3 regions of the Priestia sp. P1_B12_1 genome follow, and region 2 is predicted to be linked to each of the others. Evidence: predicted binding sites of a transcription regulator. Region 2 holds the regulator's gene; each other region holds the start of a gene.

Region 1 (4,291 bases), on a different contig from region 2:
ATTTTTGCCTCTCATGTTCATACTTCACGTACGCTTGCTTCAGTTCATTCACCCTCTATGCTGATTCACTTCAAAGACGGAACGTTCATCCCAGTGAAGCTTTCTTATTATAGTTTAGAAAAAAAGCTGGCCAGAGCGGCTGTGATTCGCAATTATTGTTTAGAAAGTCCGCTTGTCTTGGCATAATGCGTTCGATTTATCGAATAAACTTGTCCTACATATGAACAATCGTTTGGACTACACATATGAACGGAAGGAGGAAGCTTATGATAAGCTTCCTCCTTTTCTTACTCCTGAAGAAGCGAGGTCTTTAGCTTTTTGCGAGCTGCTTTTCCCCAGTTTTTAACGGCTCCCGTGGAGACTCCGTATTTGCAGGCAATATCTTTATACGAGTAGCCTTCTAGCAGATGTTCAATTACATAGATTTTTTCTCTTCCTGTTAAGTGTTCGATATGCTGCTTGATGATTTCACTTTCTAGCGGAACGGGAAGAGCGGGATCTTCATTTAGTGAAAGCAGGTTCTGCTCAGCCGGTGTTTCGCGTTCTTCGTATAAAATGGTGCCTTTTAAATGAGAAAGGATCGTACCGCGCACGGTTGTGTAGGCATAAGCAGAAAAAGATCCTTTGCTTTCGTCAAATTTTTGATACGCTCTCCATAAACCAATCAACGCAACTTGATAATATTCGTCGTAGTCTTTGTAAATATGAAATTTTTTAATCATCGACACAATTAATGGATGAAAAGATGAAGCGATTTGATCAAACGAGCTTTTTTGCATGTGGCATTCCTTTTTCAAAAACGCGTTTTTGCTGTATTCCGCCGGTATCTCTACTGTACAAGGGGAAGATCACATGTGCGAATGAACGTACATTATGTTTTCTTTTTAAGAAACGTGACGTAATTTCCCCGGAAACTTCACGTTTCGCTAGGAAATATGCGAAGTATACGTGTATTTGTAGAGATTTTACGTACGAAAGGTCCCCCATTCCAAATTCTACTAATCTATACTGTTTATATATCTATTATCGATGTAGCGACTCTACCATCAAGGAAGAGCGGTGATGGTAGAGTTGCTAGACCTATCCGGATAGGTACCTATCCGGATAGGTGGACCTTTGAGGGGATATTCGCAGGAGCTACTAATTTTGAGTTCTTCTTTATGAAAGCAATTTGCTGAGATTGTAAGAAGAACTTGTAAAGGGGAGATTGAATGAAGGCGATGGTTGGGGTAAATGTGGCGGCGGCTGTTTTGTGCGGTGCGGTGATGTATGCGGGGACGCAGCACTGGCAGGAGCAAACGGAAGCGCAGGCAAGTGAAGTAAAAACTGCTGTTGTACATAAAGAAAAACAGTTTTCTGATGTATCTGCTTATACAAAAAATCTTCCAGACTTTATCACAAAGCAAATCCAGTCATCTATCGCAAATAAAAAGCCTCTGACTCTTGTAATTGCCACATCCGCAAAGGAAGCAGGGTGGCCTCAGCAGTTAAAAAAAGAGCTAGCAGCTACATATGGAAGCGATGTATTTAAGGTTAAAACACTTTCATATGGTAACGGCACAACGGATGAACTGTTATCCTCACATATTACCGATCAAATTGATCAACTTCAGCCAAACATTATTCTGTTTGAAGCACCTCTTAAAAATGATTATCAGCACCTTGCGCTAGATGAGACGCTTGAAAATACAGACAAGCTCATTCATCAGCTCAAAGACTTGAAAAAAACCCTTATGGTTCAGCCGTCACAGCCATATATTTCACAAACGGAGTCCTATGAAGAAGGGGTAGAAGCGATCAGAGGAGTCTCTGAAGCAAACTGGGTATATTATATGAATCACTCGCTGATTTGGCCGTTTCATTTGGGAGAGTATATAAATAAAGACAGCGGTAATTTAACGAAAAAAGGAAATGAAGTGTGGGGAGAGTACGTTGTGAATTGGTTTACGGGAAAATAAAAAACAAGCCCTATTTGAAAAGGAATAGGGCTTGTTTTTTATAATTTTATTAGATTATGACTTTTCCTCGTTTTATAGTAATAGCTTTTTGTATCTCTACACTTATAAAGCTTAAAGCCAAAGATCTCTAAAGGAGTCCAAAGTTTTTTAATGTTTACGAGTGGCATTTTAATTCTCCGTTCTGTTCTTTATAAAGGTCTATATATTCATTATAAAGAATACGAGAGTAATAGTAAATACTATAAAGAACGGTTTATTTAAAAAATTCTTTATAAAGAACTTCGTAGTTTTTATTTTTGGCTGATCAACATTTAGGAGTGATTTTTATCATAGCTCAGGTTATTTATTCTTGCTACATTAATGTTGTGAAAAACATCACAAAAAAATGCAAAGGATGATCTCAATTAATACGTAATTAGACCATTTATTTTTTTTGCTTGCTGTTAAAGCAATGGAATCGCATACATACCATAACTGTGTTAGATAATCTAACACATAAGTTGAACGATTCAGAAAATTCATATATCTTAAATGTATCTTTAAAGATGCATAGGAAATATATCTTTGAAACAAGCAGGTATAGACGCCAGGGGAGGAATGGAAGATGCAAAAAAAGAAACTCGTATTGATTGGAAATGGAATGGCTGGAGTTCGAGCGATTGAAGAAGTATTGAAGGTTTCAAGCGAAGCGTTTGAAATTACGATTTTCGGAAGCGAGCCGCATCCGAACTATAATCGTATTTTACTATCAAAAGTGCTGCAAGGAGATACGAATGTTGAAGACATTACGTTAAACGATTGGAACTGGTATCAAGAAAACAATATTACATTATATACGGGCGAAACGGTTACTAGTATCGATTCGATAAAAAAAGAAGTCGCGACAAACAGCGGCAGAGTAGAATCGTATGATGAGTTGATTTTAGCAACGGGCTCTCTTCCTTTTATTCTTCCGATTCCAGGGTCTGATAAAAAAGGAGTTACGGCTTTTCGAGATATAAAAGACACGGACGAAATGCTGCAGGCTTCTCAGCAGTATAAAAAAGCAGCGGTTATTGGAGGCGGACTCCTTGGATTAGAAGCAGCGCGCGGACTGTTAAATTTGGGGATGGACGTATCTGTGATTCATTTAGCTCCGTATTTAATGGAACGCCAGCTTGATCCAACAGCCGGCAAACTGCTTCAAAACGAATTAGAAAAACAAGGCATGAAGTTTTTGCTTGAAAAACAAACGGCGGAAATCGTCGGCGATGAGCGAGTTGAAGGATTATCTTTTAAAGATGGGACGTTTTTAGACGCTGATTTAGTCGTGATGGCCGTTGGAATTAAGCCAAATGTTCAGCTTGCAAAAGCAGCGGGACTTACCGTAAACCGAGGAATTGTTGTAAATGACTATATGCAAACGGATATCCCAAACATCTACGCTGTCGGAGAATGTGCAGAGCATAGAGGAATGGTATACGGGCTTGTGGCACCTCTGTATGAACAAGGAAAAGCATTAGCAAAAGCGATTTGCGGGGCAGAAAAAGTCCCTTATGAAGGATCGGTTTTATCCACGCAGCTAAAAGTATCAGGTGTTGAAGTGTTCTCAGCAGGAGACTTCACGGAAGATGAAGAGAAAAAAGCGATCAAAGTGTTCGATGAACAAGACGGCATTTATAAAAAGCTTGTTTTGCGAGGCAATCAAATCGTAGGAGCCGTTCTTTTTGGAGACAGCAGCGACGGAAATCGACTGTTTTCAATGATTCAAAAGCAAGAAGATGTATCCGATGTCGCAAAAGTGTCGATTTTACAGCCATCTGGCGGTAACGCAGGTGAAAGCTTAGTAGCAAGCATGAGCGCCGATGATATTATTTGCGGCTGTAACGGCGTAACAAAAGGTACGATTGTGGAAGCTATCCAAAAACAAGGATGCTCATCGGTTGATGAAATCAAAGCTTGTACAAGTGCCTCTCGTTCTTGCGGAGGATGTAAACCGCTTGTAGCGGAAGTGCTTCAGCATACTCTTGGCGCTGACTTTGACGCGGCGGTGCAAAAAGAAGCGATTTGCGGCTGTACGACTCTGTCACGAGATGAAGTTGTCGAAGAGATTAAAGCAAAAGGCCTTTCGCATACGCGTGAAGTGATGAATGTGCTCGGATGGAATAATGAAGAAGGCTGTTCGAAATGTCGTCCGGCTCTAAATTATTATTTAGGTATGGTGAATCCAACCGGATACGTTGATGAACGCGAATCGCGATTTGTGAATGAACGCATGCACGCAAATATTCAAAAAGACGGTACGTATTCTGTAGTTCCTCGCATGTACGGAGGCGTCACAAATGCAGAAGATT
Region 2 (4,291 bases):
GTTCTTTATCTTGTTTATAGGACTGTTTATCTACTTTTACCGTGCGTTCTTCGTTTGCTTTTATATTTTCTAATTCTTTGATTTCCTCTATTTCTGCTTTCTTTTCTACATAATAGTCATAATCTCCAAGAAATTCTTCTACCCCTTCAGGAGATAGCTCTGCTATTTTGTTTGCAATACGATTAATAAAATAACGGTCATGTGAAACAAATAATAGAGTCCCTGGGTAATCAATTAACGCATTCTCGAGTACTTGTTTACTATCTAAATCAAGATGGTTAGTAGGTTCATCTAAAATTAAGAAATTAGCTTTTTGAAGCATAAGCTTCGCAAGAGCCAAACGTGCTTTTTCACCACCGCTAAGCGTCGAAACGATTTTCAGTACATCATCACCTGAAAACAGAAAATTTCCAAGCGCTGTACGAATTTCTTTTTCAGGTTTGGATGGGTAGTCATCCCAAAGCTCATTTAAAACGGTTTTATTAGACGTTAAATTAGCTTGCTCTTGGTCGTAATAACCAACCATTACGTTTGAGCCAAAAGAAATGGTTCCAGTCTTGAAGCTTAGTTTATCCACAATACCTTTTAATAACGTAGATTTCCCAACTCCATTAGGGCCAACCAACGCAAGGCTTTCACCTTTTTTAATCCGAAGGTTTGCGTCTTGGACGACGTATTTGTTTTCATCATATCCGATAGACACGTTTTCGAGATTTAAGACTTCATTTCCGCTTTGACGCTCAATTTCAAACGAAAAACTAGCCGATTTTTCGCCGTCGTTAGGTCGATTTATTAACTCCATTCGATCGAGCTGCTTACGTCTGCTTTGCGCACGTTTTGTAGTCGATGCGCGGGCGATGTTTCGCTGAATAAAATCATTCAGTTTTGCGACTTCATCTTGCTGTTTTTCGTACTGACGCAACTCTTTTTCATATCGCTCTGCTTTTTGTACAAGGTATTTAGAGTAGTTGCCCGTGTACTTGACCGTTGTTTTTTGTGTGACTTCATACACTTGATTTACGACCTTATCAAGGAAGTAACGATCGTGTGAAACAATTAAAATAGCTCCTTCATACCCTTGCAGAAACTGTTCCAGCCATGCTAAAGTTTCAATATCTAAGTGGTTGGTAGGCTCATCCAGAATAAGCAAGTCTGGCTTTGTTAAAAGCAGTTTTGCAAGAGCCAAGCGCGTTTTTTGTCCACCGCTCAAGGAGGAAATAGGGGTGCTATAGTCAAAGTTTGAGAAACGGAAACCATGAAGAATAGATCGTGTATCCGCTTCATATTGATAGCCGCCTAAATCTTTGAACGTTACTTGAAGCTGATCGTACTCTTTGGTTAGTTTTTCGTATTGAACTGAATCATTAAAAATGTCTGGATCGCCCATCTTCGTTTCAAGCGTACGTAATTCTTTTTCCATCTTCTTTAACGGAGCAAAGACCGTCATCATTTCTTCCCATATGGAGAGTGTTGACTCAAGAACTGTATCTTGTCCCATATAATCAATGGAAACACCTTTAGGTTTAATAATTTCTCCGCTGTCATAAGAAAGCTGCTCAGCAATAATTTTTAATAAAGTTGATTTACCAGCACCGTTTCGTCCCACTAGGGCAATGCGGTCTTTTGATTGTACTTCTAACTTTATATTCGATAAAATGGGTTCTGCCCCATAGTATTTTGTAATACCGTTCAATTGTAGAATAATCATTTTTTCACCTCTAGTAGTATATCCATAGTGTATTTTAACATATTTTCAACTACAAGTTCTTCCTACAAGCGTTTGTAATTTGTAGAGAGACAAGGACAAATGATGAAGCGAATGTTTTGATTCATGAAATAAAATGATTTTACCTGCACATTTTATACAGGATACTATGTTAAAATAAGAGATAAGTGCATCTCTGAACTTATATATGATGGATGTAGAAAACCCGTCATGACTAACAAACGGATCCTTTGAAGAGCTAATTACTTCGTTCTAGCTACCGACTTTAAGTAGTGCTGGATAGACAAAAGGCGTCGGGGTGTGAAGCGGAGTATATATAAAACAAGAGAAAAGAGAGAGAATTGGAAGCGCTACCTCAAGGCGGTTGAGGCTTTGTGAAAGGTAATGCAATATGACTTGAAAATGTTAGTAATGACATACATGAACTGAGGGGGTACAACGTGAACACTGAACAATTAAAAATACCACAAGCAACGGCTAAACGATTGCCGCTTTATTATCGTTTTTTAAAAAACTTGCATGCTTCTGGTAAACAGCGTGTTTCGTCAGCGGAGTTAAGTGAGGCAGTGAAAGTTGATTCTGCTACTATTCGCCGGGATTTTTCTTACTTTGGAGCATTAGGGAAAAAGGGATACGGCTACAATGTGAATTATTTACTTACATTTTTCCGTAAAACGTTAGACCAAGATGAAGTAACGAAAGTAGCACTGATTGGCGTAGGGAATCTAGGAACGGCCTTTTTAAATTATAATTTTATTAAAAATAATAACACCAAAATTGAGTGCGCTTTTGATGTGATAGAAGATAAAGTCGGTACAAAAGTAGGCGACGTGCCCGTCTATCATCTTGACCAATTGGAAGATTATATGAGTGATGACATCTCAGTAGCGATTTTAACCGTTCCAGCCACTGTTGCTCAGCAAATTACCGATCGTTTAGTGAGTTGCGGAATTAAAGGAATTTTAAACTTTACTCCTGCACGCTTAAACGTACCGGATGAGATTCGACTGCATCATATTGATCTGGCTGTAGAATTACAGTCGCTCGTCTACTTTTTGAAAAATTATCCTGTTGAATAAGGCGGACTATGTTACGATTTCCTTAAGTCTAAATTAATAAGGAGAGTGGGAATATGGGGATTGGAGCAGGCAGTTGGATTATTATTGCGATTGTAGCACTGCTTATTTTTGGACCGAAACGGTTACCGGAGCTAGGAAGATCAGTCGGGCAAACGCTTAGAGAGTTTAAGCATGCCGCTAGCGGTGCCTCAGAAGATCGTGAAAAAGATAAACAGCGTCAAGTAGATGACAAAGAGTAAAAGGGTGATCATAGTATGACCGAACAAGAAATGTCAATATATGATCATATAGGAGAGCTGCGAAAGCGCATTTTAATTGTTTTATTTTTCTTTGTGATTGCCACAATTGGCGGCTTTTTTATAGCGGATAAGGTTATTGTCTATTTACAGCATGCTGATGAGGCAAAAAATTTAACGATGAATGCATTTAGGCTAACAGATCCAGTTAAGATTTATATGCAGTTTGCTGTTATTATCGGCTGTGTACTTGCAGCTCCTGTTGCACTGTATCAACTTTGGGCATTTATTAGTCCTGGTTTATATGAAAAAGAGCGTAAGGTAACGCTTGGATATATTCCTGTTTCCATTTTTCTCTTTATCGGCGGTGTCTCTTTTTCTTATTTTGTGTTGTTTCCATTTGTCGTCGATTTTATGACGCGCGTTTCTGATGAGCTGAATGTAAACCAAGTGATTGGCATTAATGAATACTTTTCTTTTTTAATGCAGCTCACACTGCCTTTTGGGCTGTTGTTTCAGCTTCCTGTTGTCGTCATGTTTTTGACGCGATTAGGAATTATCACGCCTATGTTTTTATCTCAAATTCGAAAGTATGCCTATTTCGTACTGCTAGTTATTGCCGCACTTATTACACCACCAGAATTGCTCTCGCACATGATGGTGACAGTGCCGCTCTTAATTTTGTATGAAATCAGCATCATTATTTCCCGCATTTCGTATCGCAAAGTGTTAAAGGCAAGGGCAGAGCAAGAAAGAGAAGATGTTAGTATGTAAAAAAACCACTGGAACAGTGGTTTTTTTATTTAGATGAATCATCTTGATTTTTATAGTGCTGCTGCAACTTTTTAATTTTATAGTGCAAGATAAAAATGCGAACCGCAAATCTGAAATCGAATGCGGCTACGAGTGCAAATAAGATCGTAGGGAAGTTCCACACGGTTTCCTGAGCATTTTGAATAGCCAGGTAGGTGAATAAAATCCCCATAATAATATAAATAAACCCTCGTGTTAAAGGGATATTCTTCATAAAAACATGCCTCCAAAAATAAACTGCATTTGTTCTGCTTGCTTTTGCATTTCTATAATTTTATCTGCAAAAATAGTTTGAGATAAAATAACGATTGTATTCATCAACACGTGAGCAATAATGGGTACAATAATTAGTCTTGTTCTTGCATAAAGGAATGCAAATACAAATCCCATGGCTGTATACACGAGCAAATGTTTAAAATCCCAGTGTACGGCAGCGA
Region 3 (4,291 bases), on a different contig from region 2:
ACATGTGAGTATCTCGCAAGCTCAGGCAAATGGTATTGCTCTGCAAGATTGTAAAGGGACGGTCACATCTACGGAATTTAAGCAAGAATCAAGGGTGTATGTGATTACAATTGCAACGAATAACCTTGAGCAAAGAATCGTAGAAGTAAGCGCAAGGACTGGAAAAGTAGTGAAGAAACAAGAAGTGAAGTTATGGACACAAAATCAAGTGAAAGAATCCATTTCTAAGCAGTATACAGGAGCGATTCAATCTATTACATTTAACAAAGAAACGAATGAATATACGTTAACTGTAGTAGATGGCAAAGTAGAATATACGCTAACCGTGGATGGTCTAACGGGGAAAGTCATTCATGAGAATAAAAAAGAGCTGCAGCTAATATCAGAGCAAAAAATAAAAGAAACAATTGTTAAACAATATAGTGGTTACGTATATAGTCTAGAGTTTAAAGAATCTGCTAGTCAGTATGTCGCAGTGATTCTTAAAGATAGCACTCAATATACGGTAACGTTAGATGCTTTCACAGGAAAAGTAGTTAATACTTCTCAGCAAGCAGTGAAGCTATTAACGAGACAAGATGCAAAAGATCTTGCATTGGCTACATATGCAGGTAAGGTGAAAATGGTAGAATATGATCAAAACGCAGCGATTTTCACAGTAAAAATAATCAAAGATAATACGGAATACACCGTTACAATCGATGCGGTTTCGGGTGAAATCACACATGTAAAACATGATAAGCTTCAGCCGTTAACGGAGACCGCTGTAAAAGTTCTTGCTTTAAAACATCAAGAAGGAAAAGTAGAGCATATTGAGCTTATAACAGAAAACTCAATAACTGTATACGTGGTGACTTTAGTGAGCGGAAGCAAGCAGCAGACGCTTAAGTTCGATGCTTATACGGGACAAGAGTGCTCATAATTTTTTATCTTAAAACATCAAACATACATTTCATTTTTCATTCATATCAAGCAGAGGGTGCTTCAAGGCATCTTCTGCTTTTCTATTTATAACTAGAAACGGGGCTGTTTATCTATGTTAAGATAAATGTAGATTATTGTTGTAAAATGGATAGAACTAGAATGAAATAAATTAAATAGATAGGGTGTACACATGAGAAAAGAAGTACAAGTTATAGCCAAAGAAGCTTTTATTAAAAAAGTGAACAAGGGTTATCCACTCATTGAAAAAGATGCGCTTGTTGATGGTCATAAACTGCAAGAAGAAGGCGTTATTATTAACTTAGTCACTCCCAAGAATCAATTTTTAGCCAAAGGCTATTATGGAAAACAAAACAAAGGCTACGGATGGATTCTTTCGAAAAAGAAAAATGAGCAAATTGACGCGGCGTTTTTTGCTAGAAAAATTCAGCAAGCTATTTCATCACGTCATGATTTTTATGCGTCTGAAGACACAACTGCTTTTCGCGTATTTAATAGTGAAGGTGACGGAATCGGCGGCTTAATTATTGATTATTATGACGGATATTACGTCATGAGTTGGTATAGTGAAGGAATTTATCGATTTAAAGAATACGTCATTGAAGCCTTAAAGTCTGCGCCTAATTTTAAAGGGCTGTACCAGAAAAAACGTTTTAACGTAAAAGGTCAGTATATTGAAGAAGATGATTTTGTAGCAGGGGATAAAGGTGAGTTCCCTCTTATTGTAAAAGAAAATGGTATTCGTTTTGCCGTTTACTTAAATGACGGAGCGATGGTTGGGGTCTTTTTAGATCAGCGAGACGTCCGTAAAACGATTCGAGATAAATATGCAAAAGGAAAGACCGTGCTAAATATGTTTTCGTATACAGGCGCATTTTCAGTGGCGGCCGCTCTTGGAGGAGCTGCGAAAACAACAAGTGTTGATTTAGCCAATCGCAGCTTGGCAAAAACAATTGAGCAATTTAGTGTAAATGGAATTGATCACGAAGCACAGGACATTATTGTAGAAGATGTTTTCAAGTATTTTAAATATGCGGTCAAGAAGAACATGACGTTTGATCTTGTGGTGCTAGATCCGCCGAGCTTTGCTAAGTCGAAAAAGCATACGTTCAGTGCAGCAAAAGACTACAAAGATTTATTAAAAGAAGCCATTGCTCTTACAAAGCCAAATGGTGTCATCGTAGCATCTACGAATGCAAGTAACTTTGATATGAAAAAATTCCATTCGTTTATTGAAAAAGCTTTTAATGAAAAAGGGGAACGCTACAAAATGATGGAGCAGTTCTCTCTTCCAGCTGATTTTAAAACAATAAAAGAATTTAAGTCAGGTGATTATCTCAAAGTCGTGTTTATTCAAAAAATAAATCGCTAAATACAAGGCTGCATGATGAACTCATGCAGCTTATTTATTGTGATGAAATAACGCTTACAAGCTATTTTGAAGGGAATAAAATGAAGGGAAAAGATAAATATTGTCAGTATGTATGATAAAATAATAAAGGAATTATGCTCAACACTTCACAAATTTACAATATCATCCTTACGAAACGTATTTTTACAATTATTTTATTTTAAATGGGATAAGTATTGGGTGTGAAGTAGAAAGAGCATACTACTATTATTAAAAAACATGAAAGGAGAAAGATTATGGCTGAAACAACAAAAAAGCCTGCCGGCGAAGTGAAATTTATTCCTTTATTAATTTGTCTGGCAATCGGACTTGTTTTATGGTTTATTACACCTCCGTCCGGACTTGATGTGAAGGCTTGGCACTTATTCGCTATTTTTGTGGCTACTATCGTAGGGCTTATCATTAAACCATTGCCATTGGGCAGTGTAGCTATTTTATCTTTAACCATTATTGTATTAACTAATACATTAACACTTGAACAATCGCTCAGCGGTTTTCAAAATACGACGATTTGGTTAATCGTTATTGCATTCTTTATTTCTAGAGGTTTTATTAAGACTGGTCTAGGAACAAGGGTTGCCTATATCTTCGTTCGTTTGTTCGGTAAAAAGACGTTGGGATTATCGTATTCTCTTATCGTAAGTGACTTGCTTTTATCACCTGCAATGCCGTCTAATACAGCACGAGCTGGAGGAATTATTCTTCCAATCATTCGTTCTTTATCCGAAACATACGGATCGAGAACTGGAGACGGTACGGAGCGCAGAGTCGGCGCTTTCTTAACAAAAGTATCGTTTCAAGGAGATATGATCACATCCGCTATGTTCGTAACAGCAATGGCGGCCAATCCTCTTGCGGTTAAAATGACGGAACAAATTACAGGCAAGACTATTTCATGGGTTGGCTGGGCAGCGGCTGCAATCGTACCTGGAATTATTAGTTTAATTGTTATTCCGCTTGTTATTTATAAGCTGTATCCGCCAGAATTAAAAGAAACGCCGGAAGCATCTGAAATTGCAGCAAAAAAATTAAATGAAATGGGTCCGCTAAAGAAAGAAGAATGGTACATGATTGGCGTATTTTTACTTCTTCTTGTGCTATGGATTTTTGGAGCTAATTTAAATATTAATGCAACAACAACTGCTTTTATTGGTCTATGTGCGCTGCTTTTAACGCAAGTGTTAAGCTGGTCAGACATCAAAAAAGAACAGGGAGCATGGGATACATTAGTCTGGTTTGCTGTTTTGGTTATGATGGCAACTTTCTTAAATGATCTAGGCATGATTCCTTGGTTCAGTGATCTGATGAAAGGCACTGTTAGCCATATGTCTTGGATGACGGCCTTGATTGTACTAGCTATTGCGTATTTTTATTCTCACTACTTTTTTGCAAGTAACACGGCTCACGTCAGCGCTATGTACGCAGCATTTTTATCTGTCATCGTGGCCGCTGGTGCGCCTCCGTTACTGTCAGCATTAATTTTAGCGTTCTTTAGCAATTTATTTGGCTGTTTAACTCACTACGGCAGTGGACCGGCCCCGGTGTTCTTCGGTAGTGGATATGTAACGCAGCAAAAATGGTGGTCGCTCGGCTTTTTAATTTCAATTATTCATATTATCATTTGGATTGGAATTGGCGGCTTGTGGTGGAAACTGCTAGGTCTATGGTAAAAAAACAGTGGCGCAGGCCACTGTTTTTTTATGCTTCAGCCCAAACGGATACAGAGCCGCCATTTACAGGGAACTGTCCGTAGCCATCTTCTTCAATCACAACTTGGTCCTCTCGGTTGTTTGTGAAGTCAATCCACGTTTGTCCACTTCGGTGTTCGCCGACGAACATTCTCTTTTCGCCATCTTCGCCGTTTGACATCACCACAGCGCATCCAGACTTCTCAAATTCCTCTACACCATGCCTTACCCATCCAATGGTATTCGGGTG

The links. The regulator Rex, encoded in region 2, represses fermentation and respiration genes when NADH is low (regulators of the CRP and FNR family bind a similar motif). The targets are predictions, from matches to a motif close to TTGTGAAATATTTCACAA.
Region 1: nirB (nitrite reductase large subunit NirB) is a predicted target of Rex. The motif match lies at 2,322-2,339, and genes of this name have one in related genera.
Region 3: AC1D0Y_RS17405 (anion permease) is a predicted target of Rex. The motif match lies at 2,449-2,466, and genes of this name have one in related genera.

What each region holds. Positions count from the first base shown of each region.
Region 1 covers NZ_JBFTZR010000002.1:554,665-558,955, forward strand. Annotated here, with positions in the region: gene AC1D0Y_RS08270 (competence protein ComK) at 1-186, shown strand, start outside; gene AC1D0Y_RS08275 (sigma-70 family RNA polymerase sigma factor) at 288-779, opposite strand; gene AC1D0Y_RS08280 (SGNH/GDSL hydrolase family protein) at 1,212-1,958, shown strand; gene nirB (nitrite reductase large subunit NirB) at 2,563-4,291, shown strand, end outside.
Region 2 covers NZ_JBFTZR010000032.1:6,613-10,903, forward strand. Annotated here, with positions in the region: gene abc-f (ribosomal protection-like ABC-F family protein) at 1-1,708, opposite strand, end outside; gene AC1D0Y_RS28580 (redox-sensing transcriptional repressor Rex) at 2,167-2,805, shown strand; gene tatA (twin-arginine translocase TatA/TatE family subunit) at 2,859-3,044, shown strand; gene tatC (twin-arginine translocase subunit TatC) at 3,060-3,815, shown strand; gene AC1D0Y_RS28595 (YdiK family protein) at 3,841-4,068, opposite strand; gene AC1D0Y_RS28600 (CPBP family intramembrane glutamic endopeptidase) at 4,065-4,291, opposite strand, start outside.
Region 3 covers NZ_JBFTZR010000005.1:46,892-51,182, forward strand. Annotated here, with positions in the region: gene AC1D0Y_RS17395 (PepSY domain-containing protein) at 1-922, shown strand, start outside; gene AC1D0Y_RS17400 (class I SAM-dependent rRNA methyltransferase) at 1,115-2,314, shown strand; gene AC1D0Y_RS17405 (anion permease) at 2,590-4,023, shown strand; gene AC1D0Y_RS17410 (alpha-amylase) at 4,052-4,291, opposite strand, start outside.